2 linked regions of the Bdellovibrio bacteriovorus str. Tiberius genome follow. The protein of the gene in region 1 binds, or shares a complex with, the protein of each later gene. Links are inferred from orthologs where the notes say so. Each region holds a gene or a part of one and is shown on either strand. Other genes may lie near its edges. The genes, in order: dnaG and dnaB.

The links.
Region 2: the proteins of dnaG (region 1) and dnaB are in contact, whole or in part, in a crystal structure (PDB 2R6A), measured with the Geobacillus stearothermophilus proteins. The link is inferred for Bdellovibrio bacteriovorus str. Tiberius from one-to-one orthologs. Residues at the interface, in WP_049624496.1 of Geobacillus stearothermophilus: Lys456, Leu457, Leu458, Pro459, Ala460, Asn463, Ala464, Leu467, Leu535, Leu536, Ile537, Ala538, Gln544, Glu545, Asp548, Tyr549, His552; in WP_033016901.1 of Geobacillus stearothermophilus: Ser13, Glu15, Ala16, Gln18, Glu91, Leu92, Asp94, Ala95, Val96, Pro97, Thr98, Ala99, Ala100, Asn101, Tyr104, Tyr105, Ile108.

Annotation. Positions count from the first base shown.
Region 1 is NC_019567.1:224,381-232,302, forward strand. The notes cover bases 4,968-7,922. They hold dnaG (DNA primase), read left to right. Parts: upstream 4,968-5,488; coding sequence 5,489-7,357; downstream 7,358-7,922. Other genes in these bases: BDT_RS01110 (GatB/YqeY domain-containing protein), read left to right, coding at 5,028-5,474; rpoD (RNA polymerase sigma factor RpoD), read left to right, coding at 7,372-7,922. Also shown: BDT_RS01080 (gamma-glutamyl-gamma-aminobutyrate hydrolase family protein), read left to right, coding at 1-172; BDT_RS01085 (DEAD/DEAH box helicase), read right to left, coding at 186-1,718; tRNA adenosine(34) deaminase TadA, read right to left, coding at 1,769-2,710; BDT_RS01095 (TerC family protein), read right to left, coding at 2,710-3,462; BDT_RS01100 (hypothetical protein), read right to left, coding at 3,504-4,562; rpsU (30S ribosomal protein S21), read left to right, coding at 4,741-4,935. UniProt on the Escherichia coli protein: RNA polymerase that catalyzes the synthesis of short RNA molecules used as primers for DNA polymerase during DNA replication.
Region 2 is NC_019567.1:30,822-38,596, reverse strand. Bases 3,042-5,849 are described here. They hold dnaB (replicative DNA helicase), read left to right. Parts: upstream 3,042-3,641; coding sequence 3,642-5,057; downstream 5,058-5,849. Other genes in these bases: BDT_RS00170 (SDR family oxidoreductase), read left to right, coding at 5,072-5,849; BDT_RS00180 (helix-turn-helix domain-containing protein), read left to right, coding at 3,300-3,539; BDT_RS00185 (radical SAM protein), read left to right, coding at 3,042-3,204. Also shown: BDT_RS00195 (hypothetical protein), read right to left, coding at 1-7; BDT_RS00190 (DNA translocase FtsK), read right to left, coding at 80-2,473; more of BDT_RS00185, read left to right, coding at 2,566-3,041; more of BDT_RS00170, read left to right, coding at 5,850-5,998; BDT_RS00165 (hypothetical protein), read left to right, coding at 6,114-6,317; BDT_RS00160 (S1 family peptidase), read right to left, coding at 6,392-7,267; rplI (50S ribosomal protein L9), read right to left, coding at 7,439-7,775. UniProt on the Escherichia coli protein: The main replicative DNA helicase, it participates in initiation and elongation during chromosome replication. Travels ahead of the DNA replisome, separating dsDNA into templates for DNA synthesis.

The sequences.
Region 1 (7,922 bases):
GGAGGCGTTTAGCTCCACGCAAGACGGTTTCTTTGTGGGCGTTCAGTGGCACCCGGAATTCCACATCGACGAGGAAGAAAGATTCCTGTCATCAGAACCACTGGTGAAGAAGTTCCTGGAGGCCTGCAAGGGCCCCCTGGTGAAACCTTCGGAAAATATCCTGGGTCTTTAAATAAAACTAAAACTTAGTCCTTGTTGCGCAGACGGCTCCAGAAGCTGCGCTTCTTTGGTGCATGCTCGCTTTTACCAGCGGACTTGCCTTCACTTTTATGAGAAGGCTTGTGAGCTGGTTTAGCGTGCGCAGGTTTTGAATGAGCTTTGTGAGAAGCTGCGCCTTCAGATTTACTCTCTGATTTAGCGTGGGGCTTGCTGCCGCCACCGTGGGCAGGCTTATTACCGCCGTGAGGTTTGCCTCCAGCTTTCTTTCCGCCGCCGTGGCCGCCTTGAGGGGCACCACCGCCGCCACCTTGACGACGTTGACCACCGCCACGGTTTTTAGCTTTGTTTTGCAGGCGCTGGCCTTCAAGGATGGCTTTGGCTTTACCCACAGTCATCACCGGAGCATTGGCAATTTCAGTGGAATGGAACGGATGATCTTCAACCACGTTCACTTTGGTGCGTGTGGTTTTCTCAATCGCAAACAGGAAGGATCTTTCTTCCGCGGTACAGAAAGAAATGGAAACACCAGCAGCGCCTGCGCGCGCAGTTCTTCCGATACGGTGAACGTAAGATTCTGGAATGTGCGGAAGTTCAAGGTTGATCACGTGAGTGATGCCGTCGATATCAATACCGCGGGCCGCGATGTCCGTCGCAACAAGCACGCGCACATCACCGTTTTTGAATTCTTCCAGCGCACGCTGACGCTGGTTCTGGGATTTGTCACCGTGAATGCCGGCAGCGGTAACGCCCGCTTTGGTCAAACGATCCACCACGCGGTTCGCGCCGTATTTCATCTGAACAAACACCAGCACTTTGGACAAAGCTTCATCCTTCAGAATGTGCAGTAATAGATCCAGCTTCTGTGGCTTATCGACGAACATCACATGTTGCTCAACTTTTTCGGCCGTGGAGGAAACCGGAGTCACCTCCACTTTCTTCGGATTCACCAGAATACGGTTGGCCAAAGTCTGAATCTCGTGCGGCATAGTTGCAGAGAAGAACAGGTTGTGACGCTTTTGTGGAAGCAGCGGCAGGATTTTTTTAATATCCTGCATGAAGCCCATATCCAGCATGCGATCGGCTTCATCCAAAACAAAGATTTCCACGCGATCCAGTTTCAGATGTTTTTGTCCGTGCAGATCCATCAGACGACCCGGTGTCGCCACCAGAATGTCCACGCCACCTTGCAGGGCGCGCACTTGCGGGTTTTGTCCCACGCCACCAAAGATCACGGTGTGCTTCATGTTCAGGTGTTTGCTGTAAGCTTCGATGTTTTCGTGAATCTGAATCGCCAGTTCACGCGTCGGAGTCAGAATCAGGCAGCGCGGGGATTTGGGTTCGATCTTGCGCGTGTGTTTGGAAAGGTTTTGCAGGATAGGCAATGAAAACGCCGCGGTTTTCCCGGTGCCGGTCTGGGCGATGCCCAATAGATCGTGCCCTTCAAGAATAACAGGAATTGCTGCCAACTGAATTGGGGTTGGAGTTTCGTATCCTGCTTCTTTAAGTGAAAATTGAAGAGGGGCAATCAAAGGAAGGTCAGTAAATTTAGTCGTCGTCATGTGACGGACTTTCTACAGGTCAGGGGGAGGTCTGTAAACCTCTATCTTCCTTAAGGTTTTTTAGCAGTTCTGGCGGCAACCTTTTGCGCGGTTTTGAGTAGTTTTTGCACGGCCCAGAGGATGTCTTTGTTGTATCCAAACACCTTGGCGGCGTCTTTGGCAGAGACCCAGTCAACGCCCTGGTGATAAGAGGCATCTTCAATTTTGCCCGGCGGGACCCATTTTTGATCCAAAACACCGACATAAAACACTGTACGGCAGGCGTGAACTTTGCCGTCCCAAGGAAAATTATAAACTCGCTCAAAGGCGGAATCTTGCAGAATGCGGATCTTGTAGCCGGTTTCTTCCAGGCATTCGCGGGCCGCGGTGGCGGCCGGGGTTTCGCCTTTTTCAACGGCGCCACCTGGCAGGAAGAAATAAGGCACTTGCGCGGTCGGATCCACGGCGTGGAATCCCAGAACTTTTCCTTCGTGCAGAACCACGACGCTGGCCCGGTCGCGGAAAACCTTTTGTGCTTTTTCAGATTTTTTTTCATCACGGCGGCCTTTGAAAAAGCCCTGCAAAAGTTCACTGCAGTCGTCTTCAAGAATGCCGGCGCTGACTTCGACCTGATGATTCAGGCGAGAATCATTCAGGATGTGATAAAGACTTTCAACCGCTCCGGCTTTGGCGTCTTTGGCTCCATAAACCACTCGTGAAATGCGCGATTGTTGAATGGCGCCGGCGCACATCACACAAGGCTCTAAAGTCACATACAAAGTGCAGTCACTTAAACGCCAGCTGCCGCGCTTTTGTGAGGCCTTATGCAAAGCCAAAAGCTCGGCGTGTCCCAGGGGGGATTGCTGGCGTTCACGGGTGTTGATCGCGTAAGAGATCATCCCCTCAGGTCCCACAACGATGGCGGCAACGGGCACTTCGTCACGCTCGGCTGCTTTTTTTGCCAGCGCGACAGCTTTGCGCATCCATTTTTCGTCGTGGGCAGGGGTGTTCACTATTTGCTTTCCTCAGCGAAACGCTCACGCAGTTTCACAGGCTCAGCCGGTTTCTTGCGACGCATGCGAATGTTCAGCATTTCCACACCGACAGAGAATGCCATGGCGAAGTAAACATAACCTTTTGGAATGTGAACTTCCAAAGCTTCCACGATCAAAGTGAAGCCGATCATCAGCAGGAAACTCAATGCCAGAATCTTAAGTGACGGATGAGAATCCACGAAGTTGCTGATGGATTTCGCCGACACGATCATCACCGCGGCGGAAATCACAACGGCTGCGATCATCACGGAAATCTCATTTACCATGCCCACTGCTGTGATGACGGAATCCAGAGAAAAAACGATATCCAGCAAAAGAATCTGGATAATCACGGCATTGAAAGAATGTGCGACTGGATTGGACTGGGAACCCTCAACACCTTCCAGCTTGTGATTGATCTCCATGGTGGCTTTCACAATCAGGAACAGACCGCCCAGAAGCAGGATCAGATCGCGGCCCGAAATTTCCTGACCAAACACTTCAAACAGCGGCGCTGTCAGGCCGATGATCCATGACAAAGAGAACAGCAGGATCACGCGTGTGATCACGGCAAGACTCAGGCCGGCGATGCGGGCTTTGTCCTGCTGCTCTTTCGGAAGTTTTCCGGCAAGGATAGAGATAAAGATGACGTTGTCGATGCCCAGAACCAGTTCAAGGGCAAACAGAGTGAAGAACGCGATCCAGATTTGGGGATTCGCAAGCATTTCCATCATAAAGGGGAACTCCTATTGTTGTTCCCCTTATTTATAAATTACTTCAAAGGTGTTGGGTACTTCAGATCGCGGTTCAGGAAGTCCTGCATCCAGAATTTTTTAGCAAACAAGCCGTCCCACTTGGTTTTCAGGTTGTGGGTGGCAAATGGGGTTTGGATTTCATACTCAAAGTCCGCATGCTGGGACATCACATAAAAGGTCAAACTTTCGGCAAAGTCCTCCCATGGGCTGACGGCCGCATAGGTGGTGACAAAGTCGGTCGGTGCCAGTTGATGATAGAATTCTTCCATGTCGGCGATGCCAAGGCGTTCTTTGCAGTCATAAAAGCACAACTTTGACCACAAAGGGAACAACTGGGATTCTTTGGGTTTGGCGGGTGATTGCCAGCTCAGGGCGGACCATGAATTTGGTGCAGGAACCATCTTCAAAAAATCATCCGGGTTGTTGGTGGGATCACAGGTTTCCCCGGCCGGGCAGACATAGTCATTGGCTTTGTTGGAAAAGTCCAGAATGTGGCCGATTTCGTGAACGATCACATAGTGCAAAGCTGACAGGGAATTCGGCAGTACGATGCTGGAACGAGGCCCCTCTGGCAGATGCACAAACGGAGGCGGCGTCAGTCCAAAAGCCTTCTGTTCTTTCCACCCGATCACCGAAGTGGCGTCGTAGTTTTGCTCTAACAAAGCTCTGCGAAGTCCCATGAAGGAACCCTTTGGCTGGCTATTGGAATCCCAGGTAAGAACCCCGGCGTATCCCAAAACTTCGGTGTCGTTTTCGATGAAGATCACCTGCATCGAGCAGAAGGTTTGTTGAAGTTTTGCCGGGATCACATCATAGATACGCTCCAATGCTGGAGCCATGGTTTCACTGCCGGGTTGGCAGCGGCGGGATTCTTTTGGATCCTGAATCGGATTCACAATGCAGGCGATTTCCTTCAGGCGGGCGCGGCAGTCGGTGGGTGCGGCCTGCTGGGAAAAGGCGGTAGCTGCCTTCGAAAAGCGCAGTTCATCGGGTTTAAGGACATAGAACGCTTCCCAAGCATAGGCTTGGCTGGTTCCGACGAACAACAGTGATATCAGATAGATAAGTGCTTTCATAGGGTCCCCTCTGTTGCATTTGTCCCATCCGATTTTGGCCTGTTCAATAAAAAAGCACCGACTTGAGAATAATATACCGCGTCAGGACCCCAGAACTTGCCCCTTTTGTGCTGCTTTGTTATACACTCTTTCTCTCAAATTCATAATCCACACGGGAAGGAAGGTGATTGTCGTGGCAATGGTTAAGATCAAAGACGGTGAGTCTTTTGAATCTGCGTTCAGAAAATTCAAAAAGTCTTGCGAAAAAGCAGGTATTCTTTCTGAAGTTAAAAAACGCGAAAACTTTGAAAAACCTTCTGTAAGACTTAAAAAGAAGTCTATCGCCGCTCGTAAGCGCGCTGTAAAAAAATCCAGAAAAGGTTGGAACGACTAGTTCCCTTTTTGAAAGTTTGTTTTTTCAAGAGGCGACCACTGGTCGCCTCTGTTTTATGACCGAATCCCATCTTAAGTCCTTTTGGAGGCACTATGGAAATCAGAGACAAAATCTCCGCTGACGTTAAAGCTGCCATGATCGCAAAAGAATCCGCTAAATTGGGAGCTCTTCGCATGCTCCAGGCTGCGATCAAAAACCGTGAAATCGACATGAGACCGGAACCCATCACTGCTGATGAAGTGATGAACGTGGTTAAAAAGCTGGTAAAACAGCGTAAAGAATCCATCGAACAATTCCAGACTGCAGGTCGTACAGACCTTGTTGATCAGGAAACCGCGGAACTGAAAGTTCTGGAAGTTTATCTGCCAGCACAAATGGGCCGTGACCAAATCGAAGCTCTTGTTACCGAAGTAATTGCAGCATTGGGTGCTAAAACCGTGAAGGACATGGGTCCTGTGATGAAAGAAGTCATCGCGAAATCCGGCGGCGCCGCAGACAACAAAGTAGTGAGCGAAGTTATCAAGTCCAAGCTTTCTTAATTTGTTGGAGAGGCATGCGATTTTCACAAGACTTTATCGAGAAGGTGTCCGAGGCCAATAACCTCGTCGACATCATCTCACAATATACTCAGTTGAAACCTAGTGGTAGCGGCCTTATGGGCCGCTGTCCGTTTCCTGATCACGCTGAAAAAACGGCGTCTTTCTCCGTTTCTGAAACCAAACAGGTCTATCACTGTTTCGGTTGTCACAAGAGTGGCAACCTGTTTTCGTTTTTGCGCGACTATCAAGGGATGAGTTTCCCTGAGGCAGTGGAATACCTTGCCGGTCGTGCCAGCATCCCGATGCCAGCTCCGGACAAGGAAGATGCGCAACGTGATCAGGCCAGCGATAAAAAGAAGTTGTTGTTAAAAGTAAATAAGCTCGCGGCTGATTATTTTTCAGAGCAACTTAAGCGTGTTCCAAATGACCACCCGGTGAAGAAATACATCGCCAGTCGTGGTCTGTCCCAGGAAGTGATCGAAGCTTTCGGTGTGGGTTATGCCGTGCCTGAATGGGACGGCCTGGAACGATACCTGCTTAGCAAGAATGTGCCGATGGCGCTGGCGGAAGAAGCCCGCCTGGTGAAGGCCCGCAACAACAAGTCCGGACACTTTGATATCTTCCGTGACCGCTTGATGTTCCCGATTCTTTCCGCGATGGGTGAACCGATCGCTTTCGGTGGCCGTTATTTAGAGAAAAAAGAAACTGAACCCAAGTATCTGAACTCTCCAGAGACTCCGGTCTTTGTGAAGGGGAAGGTATTGTACGGATTGTCGCAGACAGCCCGTTACATCCGCAGCGACGATCTGGCCCTTATCGTTGAAGGATACATGGATCTGGTGTCCCTGTATCAAGCCGGCATTCGCAATGTCGTGGCGACGATGGGAACCGCGCTGACGCCGGACCACGGGAAAATGCTTAAGCGCATGACCAAAAACGTGGTGGCCCTGTTTGACGGGGACAATGCCGGGATGGAAGCTGCCGAGCGCAGCTTGCCGATCCTGCTGGCAGCGGATCTGTATCCCAAGGGGCTGACGCTGCCGAATGGAATGGATCCGGACGATTATGTGAAGAAATACGGATCTGAGGCCCTGAAAATTGAACTGGATCGCGCTCCGGATCTGTTTGTGATGATTTTGGCCCGTTGGATGGAAGGTTATCGCGGTGACGCCTCTGAAAAGGTGAAGCTGGCGGATAAGTTGAAGCCCTTGTTTGAGTCCATCCCGGATCTGCGTTTAAGAGACCTGTACTTGGCAGAGGCGGCCCAGAAAATGAACGTAGGGCTTCCTTGGCTGCGTCAGGCTGTGGGAATACAAGGCAGCGGCCCTGTAAATTCACAAAATCGCCCTGCGATGACTAGGACGGTGCAGCCAAACCCGAATATGGGCTCGGCTAACCAGAAACCCCCGCAAGAGGTGTCCTCTAGTGTAGAGGGAGGCAAAATCAGTCTGCAGGGTGCCTCTAAAGCAGAGCTGATGCTGTTGGGATTGGTACTCAAAAGTCGTGCCAATTTCGATCAATTTGTGAATGAAAATCTGCTCGAGAGTGTGGCCCATGAAGGAGTGAAAAAGATCCTCGAAAAAGCCACGGATGTGTATAGACAAGATCTCGGTAAATTTGATAAATTGACCAGTCTGCTTGTCTCTTACGTCGATCAGCCTGAATATTTATTCCAAGTGAGCCCAGCGAATGAGGGCGATCCAGGGTACGACGAAGAGGCAGAAATGAAACTCCTGCGCGATTGCTTTAAGCGCGTAAAAGAAAATTTCCTGCGCGATCAAGCAAAGCGCTTAGCACGTGATCTTAAAAACGAACCTAGTTCGGATAAGTTGGAACAGATTATGAATATTCAGAGAAACCGAATCTCTCTGAATAAAGGGTAAAAGGCGGGTATTTGATGAAACCGAACCTACCAAACAAACAAGAGAAAGAGCCTGTGAAGGTTCTTTCTTTGCAGGAACAGGAAACTCTGATTAAAGAAGAAATCCAGAGATTCCTGAAGCTTGCAAAGGAGAAGGGTGCGCTGACCATTGAGGAAATCAATGAGCTCCTTCCCCCTGAAATTCTAGCTCCATCTGTGCTGGACTCGTTCATGCAGGGCCTTGAGGCCGGTGGTGTAGTAATTTCAGACTTGTCTGAAAGTTCGAAAGAGGAAGAGGGCGAAGGCTCCTTCCTGGAAAACGTCGATTCTGAAGACGAAGAAATTGATGATGAAGAAAAAGCCGAAAGTGAAGACGTTAAGGGCAATGACCCGGTACGCCTTTACCTGCGCAAAATGGGAAGCGTTTCCCTTCTGACCCGTGAAGGGGAAGTGGAAATTGCCCGTCGTATTGAAAAAGGGGAGCGCGAGATCGTTCGTGCGATCCTTTTGTCCCCTCTGGGTACCTACGAGATCATCCAGCTTGGTAAGCGCCTTGATGAAGGCCGTATCAAAGTTAAATCGATCTT
Region 2 (7,775 bases), 200 kb from region 1 along the record:
TGAACATAAATTCCTCCTTGAATGGTTATATGGTCTCCTAATGAGACCACGACCAAGGGTGGTGCAGTCAAGACTCTATTTATTGTTCTCTGTAACTACTCACAAGAACTTGACGCGGCTTGCTGCCATTCGCTGGCCCCACAACACCTTCTTTTTCGAAGATCTCAATCATGCGGGCGGCACGCGGATAACCGAGTCTGAATTTGCGCTGAATTAAAGACGCAGAGATTTCTTTCTGCTCAGAAGCCCAAGACAGAATCTCGTCGTATCTTTCATCATACTCTTCTTCACCAAAGCCGCCGCCGTCGCCGCCACCAGCTTCGCCGCCATCACCGCCAGCAAATCCATCCAGGGCTTTCATCGCCAGTGGATCGTATTCCGGCTCTGCCTGCGATGCCCAGTGTTTCACGACATTGCCGATTTCGGCGTCTGACAAATAAGGACCATGGTGACGAGTTGGTTTTCCCACACCCGGCGCCTGGAACAGCATATCCCCGTTTGGCAGCAGACGTTCAGCGCCCGAGTCATCGATGATGATACGGGAATCCATCTTGGACGCCACTTTCAAAGCCACTCGGCCTGGGATGTTCGTTTTAATCAAACCGGTCACAACGTCTTTACGCGGAGACTGTGTCGCCAGAATCAAATGGATTCCGCAGGCACGGGCTTTTTGCGTCAGACGCTGGATCGGCTCTTCAATGTTTTGTTTTTCAACGATCATCAAGTCGGCCAACTCATCCACCACGATCACGATATAAGGCAGTGGCTGGTAATAGTACTGATCCAGCTTCGCTTTGCCTTCTTCCAGATCCTGATTGATCTTTTCGTGCTCTTCCACGTCGGCCTTGGAAAGATTGCCGGTCTTTTCGTTGAAGGCTTCAATTTTACCCACACCGAATTTCGACAGGGACTTATAACGTTTTTCCATCTCACGCACCGCCCACTTCAGCGCAGTCGCAGCCTTCTTCGGCTCGGTCACATGCGGAAGCACCAGATGCGGAACGGTCGAGAATGGTGCTAAGTCGACCATTTTCGGGTCAATCAGCACCAAGCGCAGCGTTTTCGGTGAGTGTCTGAACAACAGACCCGTGATGATCGAGCCCACGAACACGGACTTACCAGAACCCGTCGTCCCGGCGATAAGCAAGTGCGGCATCTTTCTCAGATCCACAACTTTTGGTTCCCCATCCACCGCACGGCCCACGGCCATCGGCAGTGCCAGATCTTCGCTCCAGAAGGTGTCTTCCGCGATCAAGTCTTTGTAATAAACGGTTTCACGCTTTAAGTTCGCGGTTTCAATACCCACAACATCAGTGCCCGGGATGTGACCCACCACACGCACGGATTCTGAAGACAAAGCCAAAGACAGATCGTCTTCCAGTTCTGAGATTTTTGAGATCTTCACATCGGCATTGGGTTTAAATTCATACATCGTGACCAGCGGGCCAGGTTTGGCGTCCTGGATGCTGCCTTCGATGGAGAAGTTCTTCAATTTTTCAACCAGTGAATCGGCCTTGCGCTGAATCTCGGCCTTGTCGATCTTGATTCGGGATGCTGGAGGATCTTCCAACAACGCCAATTTCGGCATATCCCAGTTTTCAATACGACGCGGAGGCTTGGCTTTCATCACGACTTTGCGTTTTTGCGCCAGACGAACAGCAGGAACTTCTTCCTCTTCTTCGTCGTCGGATTCTTCCTCGTCTTCTTCGACTTCCTCTTCATCCTCTTCTTCGGCCGCGGCCAGAAGCTCTTCCAGCTCCTCGTCCTCTTCCTCTTCTTCAGATGCTTTTTCTACGAATTTTTTATCGGAAAGAGGGAAGATCGCCGCTTTGGCTTTTTCGTCTTTCTTGGACTTCTTGGTTTTTTCTTCCTTCACGAACATGCCAGAAAAGAACGCCGCAATTTTGTCGGTGAACTTTTTCTTTTTCATGTCAGCAAAAAGACCCTGGGGAATCTCTGCCAGTTCCTGCAGTGTGCGTTCGGAATAGAACACCACCAGCACGGCCATCAAAGACCACAAAATCACCTGCACACCCACGGAGTTAAACGCCTGCATCAGCGCCTGGGACACGCCCAAACCCAAAAGGCCCCCCAGATAGATCTGCCCCTGGAAGATCTTGGTGTTGGGCAGATACAGACTGAACAAAGCCGCCACGTTCACGATCAGCAGCAAAGCCCAGACAAAACGAATGTTTTTAAGGTTCAGGGATTCACCCTTAAAGCTTGCATAGGCGATTTTGGCAAAACACGCCACCACCACCCAGGCCGCAAGGCCCATCGCCTGATAAAGCATATCCGCCAGGAAGCTTCCGACAATTCCGCAGTAATTTGTGGATCTTAGGCCCTGTCCCATTGAATTCAGGGAAGGGTCCATAGGGTTATAGCTAACCAGGGCCAGGGCGAGGAAAAGCCCCAAGCCTAAAAAGCCTATTGAAATGACGTCCTGTCGAAACTTTTTAAGGAATTGGTTCATTTAAAAAATTTACGAAATTCCCAGCAGTTAGTCATGCTCGCAGGGGCCTTCCTTGACTTAAGCCCCGGTATGCCCGACAAAGAGCCAGTCAAATGCTTAAAATAAATGAGATTTTCTATAGTATTCAAGGTGAAACGACCTATGTGGGCTGCCCCACGGTGTTCGTGCGCCTGACCGCCTGCAACCTGCGCTGCACTTACTGCGACACCAAGTATTCGTACTATGAAGGTGAGATGCAGACCCTGGAAGCCATCATCGCCGAAATCGATTCTCATAAGGCACCTAATGTTTGCATCACCGGTGGTGAACCACTGTTGCAAAAAGAAGTTCACACTTTGATGAAAACTTTGTGCGACAAAGGCTACTTGGTTTCTTTGGAAACAAGTGGATCAAAAAGTGTTGAACTGGTGGATCCTCGCGTAAAAATTATTTTGGATGTGAAAACTCCTGACAGCGGTGCTGCAGATTCATTTGTGATGGCCAACATCGGCTTTTCCACTGCCAGCACGGAATACAAGTTCGTCATCTGTTCAGAAGAAGATTTCGAATGGTCTGAGGATTTCTGCCGTCAACATAATTTATTTGAAAAATTTGTGGTTTTATACAGCCCATCATACGGCCAAGTGTCTGAACGCTGGTTGGCAGAAAAAATTTTGCAGAAAAATTCATCAGCAAGGTTGCAATTACAGCTCCATAAGTATATTTGGAATCCCGAAACACGCGGAGTATAGTCTCTAACTATTCAGTCTGAAATTTTGGGAGTTCCATGACGCCGAACCTAAACAGTTCCGATAATCTTTTTGTCGCTAACCTTCAATCTGTAAGCTTGGAGAAACTAGTTAAAAGCAAACTAGAAGTTCTTTTTGCCCAGCAAAAAGAAGCACAAGTTGAGTTGAACGGTTTGTACAATGTGGTTCTGGAACAAGTGGAAAAACCTCTTCTTGAGCTTGCTTTGCGTGCCTATAACGGCAATCAGGTGAAAACCGCGCAAATGCTTGGCATCAATCGCAACACTCTTAAGAAGAAAATTGACAACTATAAGATTCGTGTAAAGAAAATGAACTAGTATCGTTCAAGTCTTGCATCAGCGGGCCACCTAGAACCACCACCACGCACGAGGCCCGCAAATTTTGAGTTCTATTAATTTTCGCCACTCTAGAGGGGTTCAATGAGTACGCGAATTCCACCACAAAATCTTGATGCCGAACAGTCCATCCTGGGCGGTTTGATGCTGGATCGCGAAGCTCTCGATCAGGTCGGTGACGTCCTGATGGCCGATGACTTCTACAAGCCTGGTCACCAGAAAATCTACGAAGCCATCAAAGATTTGCACGCCAAGGGCCAGCCCATCGATATCATCACTGTGACCAACGTTCTGCAGTCCCAGGGACACATGGATGTTGCCGGCGGTCCTGAATATCTGATCAGCCTTCTGGATAAAACAATTTCTTCTGCGAATATTTCCACTCACGCGAAAATCGTGAAAGACAAGGCGACTTTGCGCCGTCTTATTTCAATCAACTCTTCGTTGATTGAAAAAGCGTATGATCAGGATTTCATCGACGTTGAATCCTTCGTCGATCAGGCGGAATCCGAGATCTTCAAAATTGGTGATACCAAAGCCAAAACGGGCCTGGTGGGCTCTATGGAGATCGTTAAAGCTTCCATCCAGAAAATCGAAGAGCTTTACAAAAATAAGGCGGAGATCACGGGTCTTGCCACCGGTTTCAAAAAACTGGATGAAATGACTGCGGGTCTGCACGCGGGTGAGATGACGATTATCGCCGCTCGTCCGTCGATGGGTAAAACCGCGTTCTCTCTGAATATCGCCCAGCACGTGGCGCTTCGTCTGAAAAAGACTGTTGCTTACTTCTCCCTGGAGATGGGTAAAGAGTCCATGATGATGCGTATGTTGTCTGCTGAATCCAAAGTCAGCATGAGCGAAATCCGTAACGGCCGCATCCAGGATTCTGCATGGCCGAAACTTATCAACGCCGCCAGCGCGCTTTCTGAAGCTTCCATCTTCATCGACGATACACCGGGTGTTTCTCCGTTTGAGATTCGTTCCCGTGCCCGTCGTCTGAAAGCCGAACACGGTCTTGATCTGATCATGATCGACTACTTGCAGTTGATGAGCATGAAACAGAAAATGTCCTCGCGTGAGCAAGAGGTTGCGGAAATCTCCAAATCCCTGAAAGCTATCGCCAAGGAATTGCAGATTCCAGTGATCGCACTAGCCCAGCTGAATCGTGGGGTTGAGGGACGTACCGAGAAGAAACCTATGCTTTCTGACCTGCGGGAATCCGGATCCATCGAGCAGGATGCCGACGTTATCATGATGCTTTATCGTGATGACTACTACGACAAAGAAAATCCGGACAAACAAGGTCACGCCGAAGTGATCGTGGGTAAGCAGCGTAACGGTGCCACCGGCCCTGTGAAAATGCGCTTCGATGCCCAGTACAATAGATTCCGTGATGCAGATCCGGAAGGCAGCCCGGTGAGTCCACTGCCTCCACCACAGGCGCCCCCACCAATGCCGGGCGGCAGACCTAAAAACTTTGCACCGGGTTCAACGGTCTAACATAATGGGGTCCTATGGGGCCCCTTTTTCATTTCTTCAAACGAAAACACAAACAAGAGTTCAAACCGGTCGTTTTAGTCACTGGATGTTCCTCCGGGATCGGTCTTGCGGTTGCGCATCTTTTGCGCCGGCATCCTGAATACCGCCTGGTGCTGACAGCGCGGGAAAAAAGCCTGGATAGACTTCGCGATGAATTTCTGGAAGATGAACGCCTGTTGATTCGTCCCTTGGATGTGACTTCTGAAACCGATCGTTCACTGCTGGTGAATGAGGTCAGCAAAATCTGGGGCGGCATCGATATTCTGATCAACAACGCCGGCATTTCTTATCGTGCCGTGGTTGAACACATGACCGAAAAAGATGAAGAGCTGCAAATGGCCACCAACTATTTCGGGCCGATGGGATTGATCCGTCTGTGCCTTCCGCACATGCGTGAAACGGGCAGGGGAAAGATCATCAACGTGTCTTCCGTCAGCGGGATGCTGGCGATGCCGACGATGTCTTCGTATTCGGCTTCGAAGTTCGCGCTGGAAGGCGCTTCGGAAGCCTTGTGGTATGAGATGCGCCCCTTTGGGGTGACGATCTCTCTGGTGCAACCAGGCTTCATCCACAGCCCTTCCCACAAGAACGTCTATCACACCCAGAACTCGGATCCGGCCCGCAACTGGAATGGACCGTATTGTGATTTCTATAAGAACATGACCCCGTTTGTGGAAAACATGATGAACATGTCGCTGACCACTCCGGAAAAAGTCGCCAAACAGATTCTGCACACCATGAAAACCGAAAACCCGCCACTGTGGATTCCGGCGACCCTGGATGCGACGGTATTTTATTATATCCGCCGACTGCTGCCACGCCGGGTGCTGTTGCCGTTCCTGTACTGGTGCCTGCCGGGGGCGCGGCATTGGGCTAAAGAGCACACGCACAGGCGCTCTTAGGCGGCCAACTGGACCTTGGACTTGTTTGGGGGTTTGGGGTTGAGTTCCCGTTAACCTCTTGATGGACTGAAGTCGTCTTCAATATAGAGACCTTTGAAAAGCATGGAGGCTGATCATGGGAAATAATCTAGCGAAGACAGTGGTTGCGGCAACTGGACTGCCACAGGACCCTGTCGAAAGAGAATTCAACAGTTTGCTGGAAAAGCACGGGAAGAATCCCGACAGCCTGACGCTGGAAGAACTGCGCGAGGTGATGGCGGAATACCTGCAGATGGTCTTCCTGGAAATGCATGTCGAGGATGGCGCCGAGAGCGCTTAATCAATTCAACCCCTTAAAACGAAAAAAGCCACACTATCTCAGTGTGGCTTTTTGTTTTTAAACCCGGTGGGGAATTACTTCGCCGCTACCGCTGTTTGTTTCGCTCTTTTTTGCAAAGTCTTCATCGCACCGTTGATGAAATCCGCTTGAGATTTCACTTTCGTGTAAACGCTGACCAGAGAGCAGTCATCTTTACCGTCTTTACCGGCACCACGGCTGGTGATACCCCAAACGTACTGCTGACCTTTTACCTCCAGGAACGCCGGACCACCGGAGTCACCGTGGCAAGCACCTTTACCCTGGGACTGATCCAGAAGGATTTCAGTTTTACCGAAGGATTCAACGATCTCAACATCCACTTTGCGAAGACGATCGTCAGATTTTGTGTTCACGCCATCTGTTTCGATCAGACCGTAACCCGCCAAAGTCACTTTCGTGCCTGCAACCAGCAGGGATTCATCAGACAGGAACTTCGCCACTTTGTAGCCCGGAGCCATGTTGCCCGCGAACTTCAAAACCGCCACGTCGTTGGCGTCTTCACCTTGCTCGCCCATTTTGCCGTAGTCTTCATGAACAACTGCATCCGTCACCAGGCGAACATCTGTTCTTTCCATTTTATTGATGTCAGTGTTGAAAATAATATAGATAGCGACTTCTTTGTATTCTTCGCCCACAACCGGAACGCAGTGACCTGCCGTCAGAACCATGTTGTTTTTAAGCAGGGAACCCGTGCAGATGAAAGAACCTTCCTGGCCATCCTGAGTTTGTACAGAAGCGATAATAGCCACTGTGGTCTTTGCGATGGAATCAGAAGTCTCTACCGGCTCGCCGCCGATAATGCTTGTGCCTTGAGTGTTTACCGCGTTTTGAGAAGCCGGTGAACACGCCACCAAACCTGCCAGAACCGTCGTCGTCAGAACCAATGCTTTAGATACGTTGATTAGTTTCATGTCGCCCCCTACCTTCCCCAAAAGGTGAGGCCGTTAAACACCCAAAATGGCACCGGTGCAATACAATTTTTCAAATGTGGTCCATAAAAAAGTCTTATGGATAAAAAGAAAAGGGACCCTACAAGGGTCCCTTTTAAGAAACATTCAGCTTTCAGAAGACTGTAATGCGGCTTACGCGCGCTCAACAGCGATCTGGATCTTTGCTTCCATGCCTTCAGAATAACGAACAACCGCTTTGTGCTGACCCAATACTTTGATTGGCTCTTCCAAGTGGATGTCACGACGGTCAACAGAGTGACCCATTTTCTGAAGTTCTTTAGAGATGTCTGTAGTTGTTACAGTACCGAACAATTTGTCAGTGTCACCCGCAGCCAATTTGAATGTAACTGTAGTGCCGTTGATTTTGTTCAGGATCTCTTGTCTTTCAGCCAAAGCTTTTTTCTTTTTCGCTTCAGCAACACGTTGCAAGTGCTCGTACTCTTTTACGCGTTTTTCAGTAGCTTCAGCA